2 linked regions of the Saccharicrinis fermentans DSM 9555 = JCM 21142 genome follow. The protein of the gene in region 1 interacts with the protein of each later gene in a pairwise test. Links are inferred from orthologs where the notes say so. Each region holds a gene or a part of one and is shown on either strand. Other genes may lie near its edges. The genes, in order: CYTFE_RS0122875 and dnaA.

Region 1 (10,906 bases):
ATTAAGTTTGGCGATTCCATTGAGCTCTGTGGAGGCACACATGTTAAACATACGGGTGAAATCGGCTTCTTTAAAATTATCAGCGAGGCATCTATTGCTTCAGGCATCAGACGAATCGAAGCGGTTACCGGTGTAAAGGCCGAAGAGATGATTATGACACAGCACAACCTATTGCTGGCTATTCAGGATATGTTTAAATCATCTGGCAACCTACAAAAAAATATAGAATCACTAATGGCCGACAACTCCAAGTTAAGTAAAGATCTGGATGGTATAAAAAGAAACTTTATTAACATGAAGAAACGCGACCTGGTAGACAGTGCCATCGATATAAATGGTATAAAAATAATAACAGCAACCGTAGATCCCGTATTAGGCGACAAATTAAAAGATTTGGCTTTTCAACTTAAAAAGGAAATGAACGAATTTGTGGCTGTATTGGGGGCCAACGTCAATAACAAGCCCCAATTAAGTGTTATCACCTCAGATCAACTTGCACAATCAGGGAAGCTTAACGCCGTGGAAGTCATACGTGATTGTGCCAAGGAAATACAAGGTGGTGGTGGTGGCCAGTCTTTCTTTGCAACTGCTGGAGGTAAAAATCCTGCTGGTCTAGATTCTGCCATCGAAAGAGCCAAAGCCTTTGTCACAGAAAAGTTACAATAGCTCCTATATGATTGGGTAATCCTTCATCTATTATGACACATAAAAAGAGGCTCCAGTATCAAATAAATATTGACACTGGAGCCTCTTTTATATCGTCGCAACACACTACTTCATCATATCTAAAATAATAGGCTTTAATCCACTAAAAAAGAATTCCACAGCAATCACCATCACAATCAAACCCATCAAACGCATCATTACATTATTTCCCGTTTCTCCTAAAAACTTAATAATACGTGAAGAACTATAATAAATAAGATAGGTAAGTAACATCACCAATAAGAGGGTGAAGATCAGCATTAACTTCATGCTAATATTATCCGCATCTTCCATTAAAACAATGGCATTGGTAATAGCTCCCGGACCACATATCATTGGAATCGCCAATGGGGTAACTGATATGTCATTGACATAGGTTTTGATTTCAGACTCTTTTATTTTTACTTTTCCAAGACGCGCCTGTAACATATCCATACCCATCACAAAAAAAATAGCTCCTCCTACAATACGAAAACTATTGACCGAAATACCAAAAAATTTAAACAATAATTGTCCGGAGAAAGCAAAAGCAACAATGGTAAAAAATGCCACAACAGTCGCCTTTTTTGCTGTTTTCACACGATGTTGCTGCTCTAAATCAGCTGTCATAGTCAAAAAAACAGGCATCGATCCCAAGGGATTAATCAGGGTAAAAAAAGAGGTAAATGACAATAAACCAAAAGTAATTAATTCGTTCATGAGATACTTTTTAACCCGGGGTGATACATTAGGGCTTCGTTATAAAAATTAAAAATGCATTTTCCGGGTTTAATGAAAAATAATCTTGCTACATTTTACATATTATCCATAAAAAACGTCCGATACCAACAGCACCGAACGTTTTATTCTTCTGTGTCTATAATATATTTCAAACCACCCATTCGCAGCGGAAACACAAGCGTCAACACGCATAGCCAACCACTTGCTCCAGTCATGCCTATTATAAATGTCCACTCACAATAGATATCAGCCCTTTGCTAGATCAATCCACATATTGATTATATACCCTTCTTAACCAAGGCATCAAAAATAAGATAATCAAGAAAGCACCTGCAGTCAACAATGCATTTGTTAAAAAGAAATAGGATTTTTTTTCGAATAGATCCCATAAACCAGAAAGAACACCAGAAAGCTTATTACCAATGGCAGTACTAAGAAACCAGCCTCCCATCATCAATGCGGCAATACGCTTAGGCGCGAGTTTACTAACCAAGGAAAGTCCCATGGGACTCAAGCAAAGCTCTCCAATGGTAATCACACCATAAACTCCAAACAACCAGGCTACGGATGCCTTATCTAACCCATTTTGCGAAGAAATAGCAGCTACAACCATTACCAACCAGGATACAGCAGATATCAACATGCCCCATGCTATTTTCCCAGGTGTTGTGGGCTCTTTCTTACGACGACGCAACCAGGCAAAAACACCCACCACAAGCGGCGTAAGAAAAACGACAAATCCAGGATTAATAGAGGCCTGCAACTCCGTAGGCCACAAATTCAATTTACCACCTTCTGCTTTTTGGGCTTCCGATAATGATGCCCACTCCTCATCGGTTAAATCACCGGGCTTACCTTCCAAATTTCCTTTAGGAAGCTCCTTGGTATAGTTATCAAAATAAGTATTGGGCCCTTCCTTGGTTCCCAGATCCTCCCCATGAGGTCCTTGTAATTTTATTTTACGCGGCAAAGTAGATACGTCTTCTGTTTTTGCAATGGTGCTGATTACACTTTGCGTTATCCCTGAAACTTCACGCGAAGTATTATTTTTTGCCCAATAAGTCAAGGCCGATCCATTTTGGTGAAATACCGCCCAAAAAATTATAACCACACCAAAAACAGCCAGTAAGGCAGCAATAGGCTCCCGCTCGGTCTTTTTATCTGCCGTTTTCCAAGTTGTAAAAAAGAAAATTAATACAGGAATACAGAAAAAGATAAAAGCATCGGTAGAATCAGCACCGAACATGGTTCCTGGTATAAACCACCCTATGGCAGCGGCAGCAAATGCAGGTAAAAACAATACAGTAAACAAACGACTCATGGAAACATCTCCAGGACGTTTAGGAGAAATCGTATCTGCCTCTTTGATTTCTGGCACACGCGACAAGCCTATCAAAAACCACACAACTCCCACTAACATTCCTACACCAGCGGCAGCAAAAGCCCATCCCCAACCATAGCTGATGCGTAGATATGCCGCCACAAAGTTACACACAAAGGCTCCTATATTGATACCCATATAAAAGATATTATATCCCGAATCCTTTAAGGCTTCATACGCAGGTTTTTCATATAATTTACCCAACAATACAGATACATTGGGTTTAAACATACCATTACCTAAAATAATGAGTAACAGCGAAATATAAAAAATACCCATTGAATCGGGAATGGCCAAACCAATATAACCCGCGGCCATCAACACGCCCCCTATTAATATGGATTTTCGATAACCCAACAAGCGATCAGCTATTAAACCACCGAAAAATGGTGTTAAGTAAACCAAAGCCAAATACGTTCCATAAATATCGGCCGCTTGCATATTGGTGAATCCTAACCCTGCAAAATTAGACGTGGTGGGTTCAATCATATAAAGACTGAAGATCCCTAACATTAGATAATAACCAAAACGCTCCCACATTTCGGTAAAAAACAGGATCATCAATCCCTTTGGATGCTTTTGTTTGGACATATTTATTCGTTTTTAAGTGTATAGTTAACTGTTGTATTATCGTCTAAATTTCCAGAAAAAATCTCTAAATACAATAACCATCTGTCAGTATTATATCTTCTCAACGACGAAAATAAAACTTTAATTGATAAGTCCTAATGATTTTTTGCAGTCAACTCCATTCCTGCTTCAACCTCACATGCTCCAGTATGCAGACAAACATGTAAACAAGTGACTGGATGGTCAGCAATTTTAATGTATAATAGATTTTCAAATGCATTTTTCGACTTAAAAGAATATCAGAGAAGGTGATCTGTCTAAAAAACTATAAAATGGCTTTATTTTTTTCATATTAGCTAAGTTACAGTATCATTTTATTTGTATAAAAATCCCCCCAAAAAAACCATTGATAATCAAAAAACACCCATACAAACTACCTTTATAATCATATTGATTATCTGTCATATATAACAGTACACCATATATACTTGCTTTACTTCACCATTAAAATAATTTCTTTTTGATAGCGAAAAAGAACTTCAAAATCAATTTTTTCGGTCAATCGAAAGAAAATAACCGTTATATTGCGCTGATAATTTAACTCAATCAAATACAATAAAAATGAATAAACAAGAATTCGTAAATGCAATCGCATCAGAAAGTGGCTTGTCTAAAACAGATTCGGAAAAAGCATTAAATGCAACAACAGAAGCTATTAAAAATGCTTTGGCTAAAGGGGAGAGCGTTCAATTAATAGGATTTGGAACTTTTTCTATCAGCAAACGTGCAGCTCGTACAGGAAGAAATCCTCAAACCGGAAAAGAAATCCAAATAGCAGCTAAGAACGTTGCAAAGTTTAAACCAGGTAAAGCTTTAGACGAAGCAGTTAACTAAGAAAAAGCTTACACTATCTGAAAATACGAAAAACTCTCAGTTGTAATAACCGAGAGTTTTCTTTTTTATTGGGGAACAATTACCTAGGATTTTTTGTGTACGACACACCAGAAAAGCAAACTGATTCACTTCTGTGCATCGATAACACAAAGAATAGGACACCTACCTTAACTCAACAAATGCTTCCTGTGGAACTGCAGCACCTAATTTCACACTCAGCTCCCCTGGTGATGCATTACCTACAACTACTTTATAACGTCCTTTTTTCCATATTTTTTCTCCTTTTTCATTTACCACTTTTAGTTGATCTGCTGAAACATTAAAAGAAATCTGTTGATGCGTTCCTTTGCGCAAAGCAATTCTTTTAAACGCCTTTAGGCTCTTTAAAGGCAGTCCCCCAGTAGTATCTAGAGGGCAAACATACAATTGCACTACCTCATCTATATCATAATCACCAGCATTGCTTACTTCAACACTAAGAATAAGATTCTCCGATTTCTTTATTTTATTAGATTCCAGCACCAATCCACTCAATTTTGTTTTTGAATAGGTCAAGCCAAAGCCAAATGGAAACATGGGCTCTTGCGTCATGTATTTATAGGTCCTTCCCTTCATGGAGTAATCCTCATAAGGTGGTAATTGATTCACATTCACTGGAAAAGTTAGCGGAAGATGTCCGGATGGAGACACCTTACCAAACAAGACATCTGCAATAGCATTGCCTCCCTGCTCACCCGGATACCATACTTGCAAAATCGCGTCACAATACTCCTCAATACCTTCTAAGGAAACAGGACTTCCGCTTGCAATTAACAGCACCAAAGGGCCTTTTTTAACATCGGCAATTTGTTTAACGTAATCAATTTGATTTTGGGGCAATCGCAAATCCACTTTATCACCGATGGCACCAGAAGCAATAGCATCTACTTCTTCTCCTTCAAAATCGGCTGTTAGTCCAACAACACAAATGGTTACATCCGACTCTTTTGCAACATTAGGCGCCCAATTTTTGGGGTTAATATTTTTATGAAAAGGCAATGCCCCACTTCTGTAATTCAATGAAGTTCCTAAAGAAACAGCATCTGCAACACCCTCTAGAACAGTCACTAAATTAGGACTAATGCCATAATAACTTCCCATTAACATATCTCCAGAATTGGCAAATGGCCCCGTTACATAAGGCACTTTAATATCTGTAGACAGAGGCAGTGTATTGTCTTTATTCTTTAGCAGCACAATTGATTTCTGCGCCACCTCACGGGCCAAGGCCACATGCTCCGCACAATGAATCTTGTCGGGTCCGATTTTAGCATACAGATTATCACCAGGGTTACCTACGATACCCAGGCGAAAACGCGTTTTAAACAATTGCTTAGTACGCTCATGAATTAGATCCTCGGTTACCAAGCCCAATTTTAAAGCTTCATTTAAATATTGGTAAGTACTCCCACAATTTAAGTTAACTCCGGCTTTTAAGGCCACTGCAGCCGCCTCAGGTGCCGACTTAACATATTTCTGTTTCCATGCGATACCACCAATGGCACCACAATCGGACGTGATATAACCATCAAATTTCCATTGCTCCCTTAACACATCCTTTAACAAAAAGGAATTGGCACATGCTGGCTCACCCAAAACAGCATTATATGCCCCCATTACACCTTCTACCTTAGCGTCTTTTACCAAGGCTTCAAAGGCAGGAAAATAAGTCTCATATAAATCCTGCTGCGTAGGTTCTGCATTAAAGGTATGCCTGAATTCTTCTGGACCTGAATGTACAGCATAATGCTTGGCACAGGCTGCAGTCTTTAAATACACAGGATGATTCCCTTGTAGTCCTTTTACAAAAGACACCCCTATTTGGGCCATCAAAAAGGGATCTTCTCCATAAGTCTCCTGTCCTCTTCCCCAGCGTGGATCCCTAAAAATATTAACATTGGGGGTCCAAAAAGTTAAGCCTGTATATTTACTATGATTTCCCATACGCTGCGAAACACTGTATTTAGCTCTGGCCTCGGTAGAAATAGCGGAAGCCACTCTATAGGCCAATTCAGGATCAAAAGTGGCACCTAGAGCAATTCCTTGCGGAAACACCGTTGCTTTTCCATTACGAGCCACTCCATGCAAAGCCTCGTTCCACCAATCGTAATCCGGTATATTTAACCTAGGAATAGCAGGAGCCCCATTCAGTAACTGACCAATTTTCTCTTCCGTAGTCATCTGAGAAACCAGTATATCTACTCTTTCTTCCAATGGCAATGCATCATTTTCAAAGGAAAAATCTACCTGCTGCCCGTAACCCAAACAAAAACAACAGATTACAAATGCGAATAATAATACTCTTTTCATGTTTAAATTTATCTTTCAATGGTCATATGGAACTCGCCAAAATTAATCATCCCTCTACCTGTTTCCCATGGCTCGTTTCATATAATTTAATTATTTTACCAACTCAAAACCTATGCAGCAAAAATGCAAATAGAAAGCTAAGAATTCATTACATTTCACTATTCAAACAATATTCTAAACACAAATACCCCTATCCATTCACTCATCAACACTAATTTTAAACTAGACATTTGTTTAATCTACACCAATAATAATCTGTCCCTATAAAATTATCTTTAACTTTGTATTATGAATCATATCAAGCGTTTACATATTATCATCATTACCTTTTATTTAGGTTCTATATTTTTCCACAGCTATTCAAAGGAAAATCAAACATCAACAAATGCGAATAGTTCATTAAATTCTTCTACCAACATGCTTAATACAAACACAGAAGCTAACACAGAAGAAAAGCTATATAAACTACACCAAAAATTAGCACATTTACGCAATACAAAAGATACAGCCAACGCCATTCAGTGCCTAATTGCCATCACCGATATCTATCGTTTCAGAGGCAATTATAACGAATCATTCGATAAATTATGGGATGCCTTACTGATGGCTGAAAATACACGAGATAACATAAGCCAGATACATATCCATCGAAACTTAGGAATTCTTTATAATATATTTAACAAGGACAGCATGGCCATCAAACACCTTCAATGGTCCATCCAAAACAGCAAACACAGCAATATCAGCAAGCACAAACAACATAGTCAAGCCATACAAAGCTATTTTAGTTTAGCCACCGTATACAGCAACAACCACGAATATGACTTAGCATTAAGCTATCTGGATTCCTGTCATTTACTCAATCCGACCAGTTTCCAACCCTTCGTAATCGCCGAGATGGGATCCATCTATCTACGAAAAGGACAACTGTCCATCGCTGAACCCTTATTAAACAAGGCCAATAAGTATTTTGTGGATAATGATGCCAACTACCAAATTGTCACCTGCTCATTTTTAGGTGATTTAAAACAAAAACAAAACAAACCAGATAGCGCATCATTTTATTACTCTCAAAGTTACCAAACAATAAAAAAGAAAAAAGCATATCTAGAATACAAACCACAGGTACTAAAAAAATTGGCAGCTATCCATCTGACACAAAACAAACCCAGACTCGCCTATTCTTTATTACAAGAGGGCAACATGATATCCGACAGTCTGTTTAACGCAAAAAGTCAACAAAACAGTCAACTTTTCGAAATAAAAAACAAATACAAAGAAGCTTTAATTGAAAAAGAAAAGACCATACTACAACAAAACAATGAAATCAAGCAAAAAAACAAAATTCAGCTTATCCTTTCCATATCATTTGTTTTGTTGTTACTATTCGGTATTACAGCAACCATACTTATAAAAGTCAAAAATCGATTAAAAAAACTCGACTTACAGCAACAGCTAGAAAAAGAAAAAAACAATGCTGTACTGGAAGTAAAAAGTAAAGAACTAACAACGTATGCCTTACAACTCATAGACAAAGAACAGGCTTTAAACGAATTACTACACATCATCAAAGAAACAGCCCCAAACAAATACCCTTCTTTACGCAATAAATTCATCAAAGGAAATCAAAATCTGTGGGAAGAATTTAATATGCGATTTATTAAAGTTAATGACAATTTTTACAAACATTTAAGAGAAAAGCATCCTGACATTACACCTACCGAACAAAAACATTGTGCATTAATCAAACTAAATTTCGACAGTACAGAAATGGCCAAAATACTCAACATATCGGTACAAAGTGTTCATACCTCGCGTTACCGCATCCGGAAAAAAATAGGACTGACACATGAGGAAAGTCTTAGTAACTACATCGGAGCACTATAGCTACCTAAGTATTATACGAGCAGAAATATCCTCAATGGATGCTTTCTTTTTATTACTATCCAACAATCATTAGGCTTTTACACGTGTAATAATAAAAAACACTATTACAAAGCTCTCGGTTCAAGGACACCTCTATACGAACATAAAAAACAATTCCTTAGCTCGTCCACAAAAAATCAAGTCCATAAAAAAAGCCCACTAACAATGATCAGTGGGCTTTGTATTATTATCAAATAAAATAATTAATGAATTCCTTTCATCATTTTATTAAGCACAGGCGCCAATAAGAAAGCAACACCCGCCAAAACAATTGCATAGGTAGCTATAAAATAAAATGTAGGAAAGCCTAGTGCTTTCGAGATAGCAGTCATAGCCGCCGCCAGATAATTACCCAAAGCAATAGAAGCAAACCATGCTCCCATCATAATTGAAGTAATTTTAGGAGGAGAAAGCTTGGTAATCATCGACAAACCAACCGGTGACATACAAAGCTCACCTATGGTGTGCATTAAATAAATCAACACCAACCAAAGCGGACTTACCAAAATACCATTGGCTACATCGGCATTATCATTAGCTATACCAGCAATTAAAAAACCTACAGATAAAAACACAAGCGAAAAACCGAATTTATTGGGTGTACGCGGATTTCTTTTCTTTTCCGAAAGCTTCGTCCATATAACTGTAAAAAAAGGTGCCAAAACAACTATGAACAAAGCATTTACCGATTGAAACCATGAAGCAGGAATTTCCCAATCAAATAAGACCCGATCGGTAGCCTCTTTGGCAAAGGTATTAAATGAGGTACCTGCCTGTTCAAAGCCTGACCAGAAAGCAAGGTTAAAGAAAGCAAGAACCAAAATCACGCCAACTCTACTCCACTCTGTTTTTCCTTTGGTACCTTTAAATATCGTAATTGCCAAATAAGCTAAACCAATCACACCTGCCCCTATGGCAATGGAGTTTGTTATAAGCGCAGGCAACACAATAATACCCTGTACAAGTACAAGCATTAAAGCCGATATACCCAAAGTATAAAGAACAATTCTACCCCAGTCAGCTTTATTTAATTTTTCCTTAATATTCCCATCATCATTAGGACAAAGACCTACACTATAGTTTGTACCACGTTGCTTAACGCTGGTTTCTCTTAGAAAAAACCATATCGTAGAGGCAATCATTCCAATACCAGCGGCTACGAATCCCCAATGCCAACCAATTTTTTCGGCCAGTGTACCACCAATAAAGTTAGTAATCAATGCTCCTAAGTTGATACCCATATAAAAGATGGTAAAGCCGTTGTCACGGTCATTATCTCCTTCTGGATAAAGCTTTCCTACCATAGTAGAAATAACAGGCTTAAAAAAACCATTCCCTAAAATCATCAATCCAAGTCCTGCATAAAGAGAGAACTGTTGAAGATGAAGGAGCTCACCTGTATGCGTCACTTTACCGTAATAAGATCCAAAGGCCATACCAAACTGCCCCAAGGACATCATGAGTGCCCCCACATACATGGAGAAACGCTGCCCCCAAAGTTTATCGGCAAGAATACCACCTATGATGGGCGTTAAATATACCAGAGATGTAAATAGGCCATATATTGAATACGCCTCAATCTTATCCAGACCAAATCCACCACTGGCTAATTCTGCGGTTAAAAAGAGTACAAAAAAGCCTCTCATACCATAGTAACTAAAACGCTCCCAGAATTCTGTGGCAAAAAGCGTGGACAAACCCATCGGATGTCCGAAAAATCCTTTATCTACCTTGCTCATATTTTTATAGTTCTAATAATTATATATTGTTTATGTTCAAACATTTTTCTTACCTATATTTGTAACTAGCTACAAATGTAGAAAAAACAGGGCATGAATATAGTACTTTTTGTCATGTTAGAAATATTTAACTGTTATTTTAATCGATTGTAAATTATAGGGTATTAACAAAAATCATAACAAAAGTGAAGATATTAACCCCAAAACAAACAAGGGAACTCGACCAATTTACCATAGATCACGAACCCATAGCCTCCATTGATTTGATGGAACGTGCTGCACAAAAATGTATGGATTGGATTATCTCAAACATAGATGCCTCCTCCTATTATATTTTTTGTGGAACGGGAAACAACGGTGGAGATGGTTTGGCAATCACACGCATGCTCGATCCTTTTCCTTATAATAAAAAAGCTTTTCTGATTCACTTTTCCGATAAGTTAAGCAAAGATGCGAAACTGAATTACAAACACCTAAAAAAAACAGATGCGGCCTGCCTCAGTCAAATAGATTTTTTGGAGGATATAGATTTCAATCAAATAGAACCGGATGCTATTATTATTGACGCTATTTTTGGATCTGGCTTAAATCGTCCCGTTGAAGGATTGGCCAAATTAGTGAT
Region 2 (10,989 bases), 3.8 Mb from region 1 along the record:
AATCCTGGAGCATTAGGGTTTATGCAAAAAGATTTTGAGTTCTCCTTTGGGGGGACAGCTGTATTCTCTAAAGTATCTTATTCGCAAAAAGGCTCCAATTACCAGTCTGAAACAGATAGTCCAATTGGTACTCCTTTTTATGCTTATGCAGCAAAAAAAATAAATGAAAAACTTGTTCTGGGTATTGGACTTACAACTCCTTATGGTAATTCATTGGCGTGGGAGGATGATTGGGCAGGACGTTATTTAATTCAAAATATATCATTAAGTGCCATAGTTGCTCAACCAACATTGTCTTATCGTTTAAGTGATAAATGGGGCATAGGAATTGGAGCAATGGTTGTTTTTGGTTCGGTTGATTTAAACAGGGCTTTACCTGTTGATGGTACTGTGCCAGGAAGTGTAAGTATGGAAGGTTCTACAACAGCCTTGGGCTTTAATGTGGGAGCTTTTTTTAAGGCTTCTCCGCAGTTATCCTTGGGCTTGAACTATCGTTCTAAGGTGACCATGGAGATGGAAGGTGGCGATGCTGACTTTACTGTGCCCTCTGCCTTACGTATATATTTCCCGTCTGGCAATAAATTTGATGCAGAATTGCCTCTTCCGGCCAATTTAACATTGGGTGTGGGCTATCAAATAAATGATAAAGTTACCTTAGCGGCTGACTTTCAATACGTATTTTGGGACGCCTATAAGGAACTGTATTTTGATTTCGAAACCAATACCAGCCTGTTGGCTGATTCGCCCAATCCAAGAAATTACGAGAACACACTTATTTATCGTTTGGGTGCAGAATACAAACAAAGTGAAAACTTAATACTCCGAGCGGGTATTTATTTTGATGAAACACCTGTTTCAGAAGATTATTTGAATCCGGAGACACCAGGTATGAATAAAATTGGGATGTCAACAGGAGCAAGCTATATGCTCAATGATAAGTTGACTGTTGATTTGTCGTTATTGTTTATTGTAGGACTCGATAGAGATGCCAGTTACTTGCCGGCCAATTTTAGTGGAACCTATGATAGTCAAGCCTTTTTGCCTGGTGTTGGATTAACTTATTCATTTTAATTTATACGCATGATAATGATATTTGATAATATAAAATATATGACCATATTATTGGTCGTTTTTCTTGCAGGTTGTGAATTACAACCCGATGATTTTAGCCCTTCTGCAGGAAGTGCTGATTTCTCTAATTATGTAGCGCTTGGCGACTCATATACGGCTGGCTATACCGATGGAGCCATGGGGGCGAGAGGACAAGAAAGTAGTTTCCCGAATATTATGGCAACTCAACTGGCGATGGTTGGTAATGGTGGTTTTCAACAACCTACGATTGAAGGTGGGGGAAGTGTTAGCGGCAGTGGAACCGGCTATTATTCACTTCAGGTGGTGGACGGAAATCTTAGTCCTGTGCCTGGAGAAGGTGATATGGATATTTTTTCTGATCGTTTATACAATGCCAGTGAGCCAACTCATAATCTAGGTGTACCTGGCGCTAAATCGTCTCATTTATTGGCAGATGGATACGCCAATTTGAATCCTTTCTTTGCCCGATTTGCGAGTAGTGAATCCACTAGCGTATTGACAGATGCCTTGGCACAAAATCCGACTTTTGTATCGCTTTGGATAGGGGGAAATGATGTTTTGTCTTATGCACTTGAAGGAGGAGAGGTCGATGAAATTACCTCGGCCACACATTTTGATTTTTATATGGGTGTTATTGCGGAAAGTTTATTTGCCGAATCTACCAAAGGTGTTATCGCCAACATACCGCATATTGAAGCCTTACCTTATTTTAATACCATTGCATATGATGCCTTGGTATTGGATCAAGCAACAGCAGACGCGCTAAACTCAGCATACGCACAGTATAATGCGGGTGCACTGGCCTTTGGTTTACCAAAAATTGAATTTGTGGAAGGTGCCAATGCGTTAGTAATCGAAGATGAAGATTATGCACATCCTGCCAAAATACGTCAAATTACAGCAGAAGAAAAGGTGCTTTTGCCTGCCTTAAGTAGTATACGCAATAAGGAAGTCGGCTGGGGATCTGCAAGCCCAATACCTGCAAATTATATTTTGGATGCAGAAGAAGTGTCGGACATAAGCGAGGCAATAGATGCGTTTAATATTACTATAAAAAATATAAGCGAACAGTATGACCTGGCCTTCGTTGATTTGGAGGCTTTAATGGAAAGAGCCATCTCTTCAGGTATTTTATTGGATGGAAATATATATACTTCTACATTTGTGTCTGGAGGGATTTTTTCTTTGGATGGCATTCACCCCACAGCTCGTGGAGCCGCTATTATATCCAATACTTTTGTAGAAGCTATCAATCTTAAATATGGCGCCCAAATACCCAAGGTGAATATTAATGATTATTCAACGGTAGTATATCCTTAAATAATATTAAGCAGATTATATTTTGTAAGGTTGTTTCTTTTGTAGAAACAATCTTTTTTTTGGTGTTTTATCAGGAAGGTTGAATCTGTTCATAAAGAAGTAATTATAATGAAAGATGAACGGTTGTATTTGTATTGAATGTTTAACAGATTCATTGGATTGTACTTTTTAAGTAAAAATCTGTTATTTTTGAAGATCAATAAAACCGCAGTTATGGCTAAAATTTCTAAAGAAGCTAAGGTTGGTTTAACCGTTGGGTTAGCAATTTTTATATTTGCTTGGGGTATTAATTTCCTGAAAGGAAAAGATATATTTACTCCAGGTTATAAGGTTCATGGTATATATTCCAGAATAGATGGACTCACGGAATCAAGTCCGATATATTATAAGGGTTTTCAAATAGGATCTGTTCGTAAGATATCTCTGCTGGCTGGAGGTAATAGTGATTTACTGGTTACAATGGCCATTGAAAAGGATATCGACTTTCCTAAAAATACTGTTGCGCAGATTTATAGTCTCGATTTGATGGGATCGAAAGGTATCCGTTTTGTGTATGGAAATAGCCCTGATCTAATTGAGGCTGGCGATACTTTAAGTACGTCAGTAACAGGTGATTTGGCAGACCAAGTGAGTCAGGAAGTACTTCCGTTAAAGGATAAAGTGGAGAATATGGTTGTTGGCCTGGATTCAATTTTAACCAACTTAAACCGATTTTTAAGTGAAGAAAATAAAAATAGTTTGTCAAGTGGTATGAATGATTTTTCCGGTATGATGAGGAATTTAAATCAAATTAGTGCTTCCATTAACTACAGTTTGAAAGAAAAAGGATCATTAGATAATACACTGGCTAATCTCGAAGCCGTAAGTTTGGTTTTAAAGGCAAATGGTGAAGCACTATCTGCTTTGATGAAGAATATGGAGTCTGCCTCAGGCCAATTGGCCGATGCTCATATTGATAGTCTGGCCCATAAGATGAGCAATACTTTTGTATCTGTTAATACGCTTTTAACATCCTTGAATCGAGGGGAAGGAACCGTAGGTAAACTTATGTCGGATGAACAACTGTATGACAATATGAATAATGTTTCTGTTAGTTTAGATAGGTTGTTGAATGATGTTAGGGAGCAGCCCAAACGTTATGTTAATTTTAGTGCTGTAAGTTTTGGAGGTGGAAAGGCCGAAAAGAAGAAAGACCAGAAGACTGTTTATAAACTTTTATTAAAAAAATCCAAAGCACCTTTGGATTTACGTGGCGTTGAGCTTGGGGAGGATAAGTATGTGAGAGAAGAACGTTCAGGTAAATTTTATCTGTATACCATAGGAGAGGAGCAGCGTAAGGAAGCTTTGCTGGGCTTAAAAAATGATATCAGTGATCGTTACCCTGATGCTCAAATAGTTACCTTTCGGGGTGGAAAAATGGTGAAAAAATAAACTTCTTCTTCATAAAACGACCAATTTACATTTTCAATTATAATATTAAGTAGTGCCTTAGGTAAAAAAAAAGCAAAAAAATGTCTGTTTAGCTCAAAGCCTTTGTTCTTAGTGCATATGGTGAGTCCATTTAACATTGAATAATGTGTTCAATTGAATGATTCATAGATGTTTATGTAGGAATGTGCATAAAGGGTTATAAATAAGATCAGTAGTGTACATTTTACAATGTCAAGTATTTTAACATTTTTTTTTCAAGATTTTTTTCACAAATTTTGTATTAGATAATACCTAGTATATAACATAAAACACTAAACAGAGGAAGCAAATAATGAAGCCCGGTTACGAAATTGTATGGAATAATTGTTTGAATGTAATTAAAGACAATATTCCACAAATAAGCTTTAAAACATGGTTCGAACCTATTGTGCCTCTTAAGATTGAAAGTGATGTATTAACCATTCAGGTTCCGAGTGCTTTTTTTTATGAGTATTTGGAAGAGCATTTTATCGATCTTTTGAGAAGTACCATTAGAAGAGAACTTGGGCATTCGGCTAAGTTGGAGTATAGTGTGGTTGTGGATAACCCTCATCAAAAGAATCAACAGCCATTAACCCAACGCTTGCCCTCGAATAACAGAACAGACTTACGAAACCGACCCGTATCCATGCAAATGAATTCGGAAAAGCCGGTGGTGAAAAACCCGTTTGTTATCCCAGGCATCAAAAAGTTGAATGTGGATCCTCAGCTTAATTCTGATTATACCTTTGAGAACCATATCGAAGGTGAATGTAATAGATTGGCTCGCTCAGCTGGTATGGCGGTAGCTAAGAATCCTGGTAAGACAGCCTTTAACCCATTGTTTTTGTATGGTAACTCCGGATTAGGAAAAACTCACTTGGCACAGGCAATAGGTATTGATGTAAAAAAGTATTTTCCTGAAAAAACCGTTTTATATGTAAACGCAAATAAGTTTCAAACGCAGTTTACCGAATCGGTTCGTAATAATACACAAAATGATTTTCTTAACTTTTATCAGATGATTGATGTTTTGATCATTGATGATGTGCAGGAGTTTGCAGGAAAAGAGAAAACACAAAATACGTTTTTCCATATTTTTAACCACCTTCATCAAATGGGTAAGCAGCTAATATTAACGGCCGATAAAGCACCTGTGGAAATGAAGGGGATGGAAGATAGATTGCTGTCACGTTTTAAATGGGGATTGTCTGCTGATGTACATATACCCGATTATGATACGCGTGTGGCTATTTTGAAGCATAAACTATATAAGGACGGAATCAATTCTATTGGTGGTGATGTGATAGAGTATATTGCTTCTAATATTTCGCAAAATATACGGGAGTTAGAGGGTGCTTTAATTTCATTATTGGCTCAGGCGACACTTAATAAAAAAGAGATCACAAGGGAAGTGGCCATGTCAATTGTCGATAAGTTGGTAAAGAAAACGCAAAAAGAGTTAAGTGTTGACTATATACAGCAGATTGTATGCGACTATTTTGGATTGGCAGTGGATTCTTTGCAGTCTAAAACACGAAAAAGAGAAATTGTGCAGGCTCGTCAGGTAGCTATGTATTTTTCTAAGAGCCTGACAAACTCGTCTTTGTCTGCCATTGGATCGAAAATTGGAAAGAAAGATCATGCAACTGTTTTACATGCTTGTAAAACAGTGAATAACCTAATAGAAACAGATAAAGATTTTAAAAACCAAATGCAGGAAATCGAAGCCCAAATAAAAATGTAAAATTAGATATTTAACGAATAGAAGAAGTTGTTGGAACAAATGTTGCAACAACTTTTTTGTTTATCCCAACTTGCTTTTGTTTTGGTGATACTCTTTTTATACTTTTGGAGGCACTATAATTCAGAACTGTAAACTCAATGATCAGAAAATCATTTATTAGCTATTGGATATTTGTTGCATTTATTTATGCTTCATTGCCTGTTATGGCACAAGATAACAGTGGTAAGAAAATTGCCGACAAAGTTATTGTTGATGGAAATACCTATTATTTACATATCGTAAAAAAAGGAGAGGGGTTTTATGGGATAGCCAAAAAATATGGCGTATCTCAAAAAGAAATCCACGAAGCAAATCCTGGTTCTATTTTCGGTTTAAAGCCTGGTGATATACTTCGTGTTCCTGTTATTGATGGTAGAAATAGCAATGCAAATGAAATTAAACAATCTGGTAAGTTTATTTATCATACCGTTGAGAAAGGACAAACGCTTTACTTTTTGTCTAGGAAGTATAAAGTGAGTATCGACGATATTAAAAAATATAACGCTGGTGCTAACGGCGATTTATTGGTGGGAACTATTTTTAAGATTCCTGTAGCTACCACCCAAAAACAAAATGAAGATTCTGGTAGCTCGTATATTTATCATGTGGTAAAACCTAAAGAGACCCTTTATGGTATTTCTATGAAATATCATACAAAGGTAGATTCTATTTTAAAGTATAACCAGGCTTTATTGGATGGTATCTTGTCGGTTGGTTCTACGGTTCGTATACCCAAGGTTGATTTGCCTTTGGTAAGCGAGGTTATAAGTGATCAGGCTATGCATTCGCCTATTGAAGATGATCAATATTTGTATCACAAAATAGAACAAGGTGAAACCATTTATTCGGTGAGTAAAATGTATCATGTTTCGCAACAAGACTTGGTGAGTACTAATCCTAGTTTAAATCCTGACAGTCTACCCTTGGGTTACCTGGTGAGAATACCTAAGGTAAAGGTTGAAAAGCCAGACGAGAATGGACATCGTCAGGAAAACGATTTTAAAAAGCATACTGTTCGACGTAAGGAAACTATTTATTCTATATCGCAGAAATATGGAGTGGAGATTGCCGATATTGAGGAGGCTAATCCAAACATGATATTGACCCATATTCGAAAAGGAACAAAAATTAATATTCCCACATCAACTTACCTTGCTCGTAAGAAGGAGGAACAGCGCATGGCGCAATTGGTGGTCGAAGATAAAGAAGAGCCTTATTTGGATACTGTTTCTGTGGATTGTGGAGCTTACGATTATTATGCAAGTAAAGAGATTCTTAAAGTAGCTTTGTTATTACCCTTTGATTTGGAGGCTACACGTAAGGAAAATATTGTGAGCAAAATAGAAGGTGATCAAGAGGTGCTAATGGAGAGGGAAAATCCGGTTGTTTCGTCTCGTTCACGTAGTTTTGTGGAGTTTTATGAAGGAGCCTTGATGGCGCTTGATTCTTTGAAAAAACAAGGTGTTAATGTGCAGCTTTATACCTTTGATACAGCACCTGATACAAATAAAGTGAAGCAAATTCTGAATCGGCCTGAGCTTCGATCGGTGGATCTGATTGTGGGACCTGCGTATGCGAGTAACTTAAAACTGGTCTCAGATTTTTCGGTTAGTCATCAAATAAAAATGGTTTATCCCTTGTCAAGTGTAAATCCTGTCCTGAATGAAAATCCATATTTGTTTCAAGTAAATACACCGGATAGTTTGTTGTTCGATCAATATTCGAATTATATTGTGAAACAACGTGAGAATATGCGTATTGTCGTGTTAAAATCTGCTGTTCCTAATGATGAGGAGGATAAGCTGGCTATGATGATTAAAAATAAGCTCTATCTTAAGTATCTTCCTCAGGGGAAAATACCAGATTTTATGGAAATAGCTTTTTCTGAACAAAATGTGCAAGGGGTGGAAGCATTGCTCAGTCATGACAAAGAGAATTTAGTCGTTATTCCTTCTCCCGATGAAGCAGATGTATCTAAGATTATAACTACTTTACACGGTGTATCAGAGTCTACAGACGTAAAGATAAAATTAATTGGTTTTGGGAGTTGGTTGAGATTTCAAACCATTGATGCAGAGGAAATACATGATTTGGATACAGAAATATTGACACCCTATGTGTTGGATCATCAGAATAGTGTGGTTCAAGATTTTTCTGCGAAATATAGAGCATGGTATTATACTGAACCATTGGCCGTTTCACCTTACTTTATTCGGTCAGGAAGAGATGCGAAATATTCTAGGTATGGTATATGGGGCTTTGATGTGATGTTTTATTTCTTAAGTGCCCAGGTTCAATATGGATCTCAGTTTGAGCACTGTATTCAGCATTACTCGGCAAAACAAGTGCAATTCAACTTTAACTTTAAGAGGTATGCTAACTGGGGAGGATTTTTTAATGATGGCTTGTATGTAATCAGGTTTAGTCCTTCTTTGGATATATATCGCAAACCCCTTAACTAAGATTGGGGCAGAGTCCTGGAAAATAAATGATCATTATAGTAATACAGTAATATTAATAAATGGTTTCGGTAAATCAGTTGTCGGTTGAGTTTGGAGGTTTTACCTTATTCAAAGATGTGTCTTTTCTAGTCAATCCTAAAGACAAAATTGGATTAGCAGGTAAAAATGGTGCTGGAAAATCAACATTACTTAAAATATTAGCAGGTGTTCAAACACCTACCAGTGGTACATTATCTTGTGCCAAAGATGTGAAAATTGGTTATCTGCCTCAGCATATGAAGCATGATGATACTGGTACCGTGTGGGATGAAGTGGAAAAAGCATTTGGTGAGCTTAAAACACTGGAAAAGGAAATAGATTATTTGAACGAGCAGTTGGGGAAACGGACGGATTATGAATCGCAATCATATCTGGATTTGATTCATCAGGTAAGTGATAAAAGCGAAAGATTAAATATGCTTGGTGGTGCAAACTACGCCTCAGGTATAGAGGTTACCTTGAAAGGACTTGGGTTTGAAAGAGATGATTTTACACGTTTGACTTCTGAGTTTTCTGGTGGATGGAGAATGCGTATCCAACTTGCAAAGATATTATTGCAAAAACCAGATGTGTTTTTATTGGATGAACCTACTAACCATTTGGATATAGAGTCGATACAATGGTTCGAAGAATTTCTGAAAAACTATAGTGGTGCAGTGGTCTTGGTTTCTCATGACCGTGCTTTTTTGGATAATATAACCAAACGAACTATTGAAATTCAAATGGGAAAGATATATGATTACAAAGCTTCTTATACCAGATACCTTGAGCTGAGAGAAGAGCGAAAGGAACAGCAAATGGCAGCTTATCGTAATCAGCAGAAACTAATTGAAGACACAGAGAAATTTATTGAACGTTTTCGATATCAGGCAACCAAAGCGGTTCAGGTTCAGTCGCGCATTAAGCAACTGGAGAAATTGGATCGAATCGAGGTTGATGAGTTTGATAAATCGGCATTGAGGATTAAGTTTCCCCCGGCGCCGCATGCGGGAAGTATTACACTGGAAGGTAAACATGTTTCAAAAAGCTATGGTGAACATGAGGTTTTGTCTGATGTTGATTTTACCATTGAAAGAGGTGAAAAGGTTGCCTTTATAGGAAGAAATGGGGAGGGTAAAACTACCATGGCTAGGATGATTATGAATGAGATTAGCTTCACAGGTAGCATAAAATTAGGTCACCAGGTGAAAATAGGCTATTTTGCTCAGAATCAAGCCGACCTACTGGATGAAAGTGTTTCTGTACTTGAAACAATTGATCGTGTGGCGGTTGGTGATGTGAGGTTAAAGATTCGTGATTTATTGGGTGCTTTTATGTTTAGTGGTGAAGCGGTGGATAAAAAAGTATCGGTTTTGTCAGGAGGGGAAAGAACCCGCTTGGCAATGGTTAAACTGCTGCTTGAACCAGTGAACTTACTTATCCTGGATGAGCCAACAAACCATTTGGATATTAGATCTAAAGAACTATTGAAACAAGCGGTTAAAGATTTTGAGGGAACGGTGGTCGTGGTTTCTCATGATCGTGAATTCCTCGATGGCCTGGTGGATAAGGTTTATGAATTCCGTCATAAAAAAATGAAGGAACACCTAGGCGGTATCTATGAATTTCTGGAAAGAAAGAAAATGGAATCCTTGAAGGAAATGGAGTTGCAGAAACCGAATGGTAAAGCGGTGAAAGCCAAAGATAATGGGGGGGAGAATCAGGGGGCAAAACTATCTTACGAACAAAGAAAGGAAATTAGTAGAAGGGTTAAAAAAGCCCAGCAGCAAGTGGAGAAATGCGAAAAGAAAATAGCTCAACTGGAAGAGAATATTGTGGAGTTAGATAGATTGATGCAGATACCCCAAAATGCAAGTGATCCTGAATTTGTGCGAAAATATCAGGAACTGAATGTTTTACTGGAGAAAGAAATGGAACAATGGGAGACTTGTCAACAGGAATTAGATGAGGCTGAGTTGGAAAAGAGAAAATTGGATTAAATAAGATTTTTATAAGATATTAGCTTGGTAGTGGTTGTTGCTGTTATCAAATTTAAAAAAAATATAATTATGGCAGGGAAAAGTGATTTTTTATTTGGTATCAGATCGGTTATAGAAGCCATCCGTTCGGGTAAAGAAATTGAAAAGGTATTGGTGAAGAAGGGCTTGCAGGGAGAACTCTATGAGGAGTTGATTGATACCATGAAAGAAGCAAAAATCGCCTGGCAAACTGTACCTGTTGAGCGAATTAATCGGGCTACAAGAAAAAATCACCAGGGCGTGATTGCTTTTGTTTCTGCTATTACTTATCATGACCTTGAAAATACGCTTATAGGTCTGTTTGAAGAAGGAAAAAACCCATTGGTACTTGTTCTCGATGGAATCACTGATATTCGAAATATGGGTGCCATAGCTCGTTCTGCTGAATGTGCAGGTGTTAATGCCATTGTGATACCAGAAAAAGGTGGAGCTCCTATTAATGCGGATGCTGTAAAAACTTCGGCAGGTGCACTGCTTAATATACCAGTGTCTAGGGTTAAAAACCTATATAAATCTTTGGAGTATTTGCAAAATTCAGGTCTAAAGTTAGTGGCAGCTACAGAAAAAGCCAGTGAAAATTATACGAAGGTTGATTTTTCAGGCCCTACTGCCATTGTCATGGGGGCTGAAGATAAAGGGGTGTCATCTCAAATACTTAAAATATGTGATGCCGCTGCAAAAATTCCTATTGTTGGTACCATAGGTTCTTTAAATGTGTCTGTTGCTGCTGGAATATTGGTTTACGAGGCAGTTCGACAACGAAATGAATAGTTATATATAGTCGTGTTTGTTATCTATTGTTAATCAACCCTTTAATTTGTTT

What was found.
Region 2: the proteins of CYTFE_RS0122875 (region 1) and dnaA interact in binary tests that used the Escherichia coli proteins (3 or more experiments, as listed by UniProt). The link is inferred for Saccharicrinis fermentans DSM 9555 = JCM 21142 from one-to-one orthologs.

The regions. Positions count from the first base shown.
Region 1 is NZ_KI912107.1:5,567,453-5,578,358, reverse strand. Bases 2,833-5,633 are described here. They hold CYTFE_RS0122875 (HU family DNA-binding protein), read left to right. Parts: upstream 2,833-3,997; coding sequence 3,998-4,270; downstream 4,271-5,633. Other genes in these bases: CYTFE_RS0122870 (glycoside hydrolase family 3 C-terminal domain-containing protein), read right to left, coding at 4,433-5,633; CYTFE_RS0122880 (peptide MFS transporter), read right to left, coding at 2,833-3,397. Also shown: alaS (alanine--tRNA ligase), read left to right, coding at 1-666; CYTFE_RS0122885 (MarC family protein), read right to left, coding at 772-1,404; more of CYTFE_RS0122880, read right to left, coding at 1,688-2,832; more of CYTFE_RS0122870, read right to left, coding at 5,634-6,619; CYTFE_RS0122865 (tetratricopeptide repeat protein), read left to right, coding at 6,908-8,506; CYTFE_RS0122860 (peptide MFS transporter), read right to left, coding at 8,749-10,284; CYTFE_RS0122855 (bifunctional ADP-dependent NAD(P)H-hydrate dehydratase/NAD(P)H-hydrate epimerase), read left to right, coding at 10,470-10,906.
Region 2 is NZ_KI912107.1:1,777,250-1,788,238, reverse strand. The notes cover bases 3,508-6,391. They hold dnaA (chromosomal replication initiator protein DnaA), read left to right. Parts: upstream 3,508-4,174; coding sequence 4,175-5,608; downstream 5,609-6,391. Other genes in these bases: CYTFE_RS25420 (LysM peptidoglycan-binding domain-containing protein), read left to right, coding at 5,746-6,391; CYTFE_RS0107185 (MlaD family protein), read left to right, coding at 3,508-3,843. Also shown: CYTFE_RS0107195 (OmpP1/FadL family transporter), read left to right, coding at 1-1,071; CYTFE_RS0107190 (SGNH/GDSL hydrolase family protein), read left to right, coding at 1,081-2,412; more of CYTFE_RS0107185, read left to right, coding at 2,626-3,507; more of CYTFE_RS25420, read left to right, coding at 6,392-8,109; CYTFE_RS0107170 (ABC-F family ATP-binding cassette domain-containing protein), read left to right, coding at 8,169-10,127; 23S rRNA (guanosine(2251)-2'-O)-methyltransferase RlmB, read left to right, coding at 10,197-10,937. UniProt on the Escherichia coli protein: Plays an essential in the initiation and regulation of chromosomal replication. Binds in an ATP-dependent fashion to the origin of replication (oriC) to initiate formation of the DNA replication initiation complex once per cell cycle.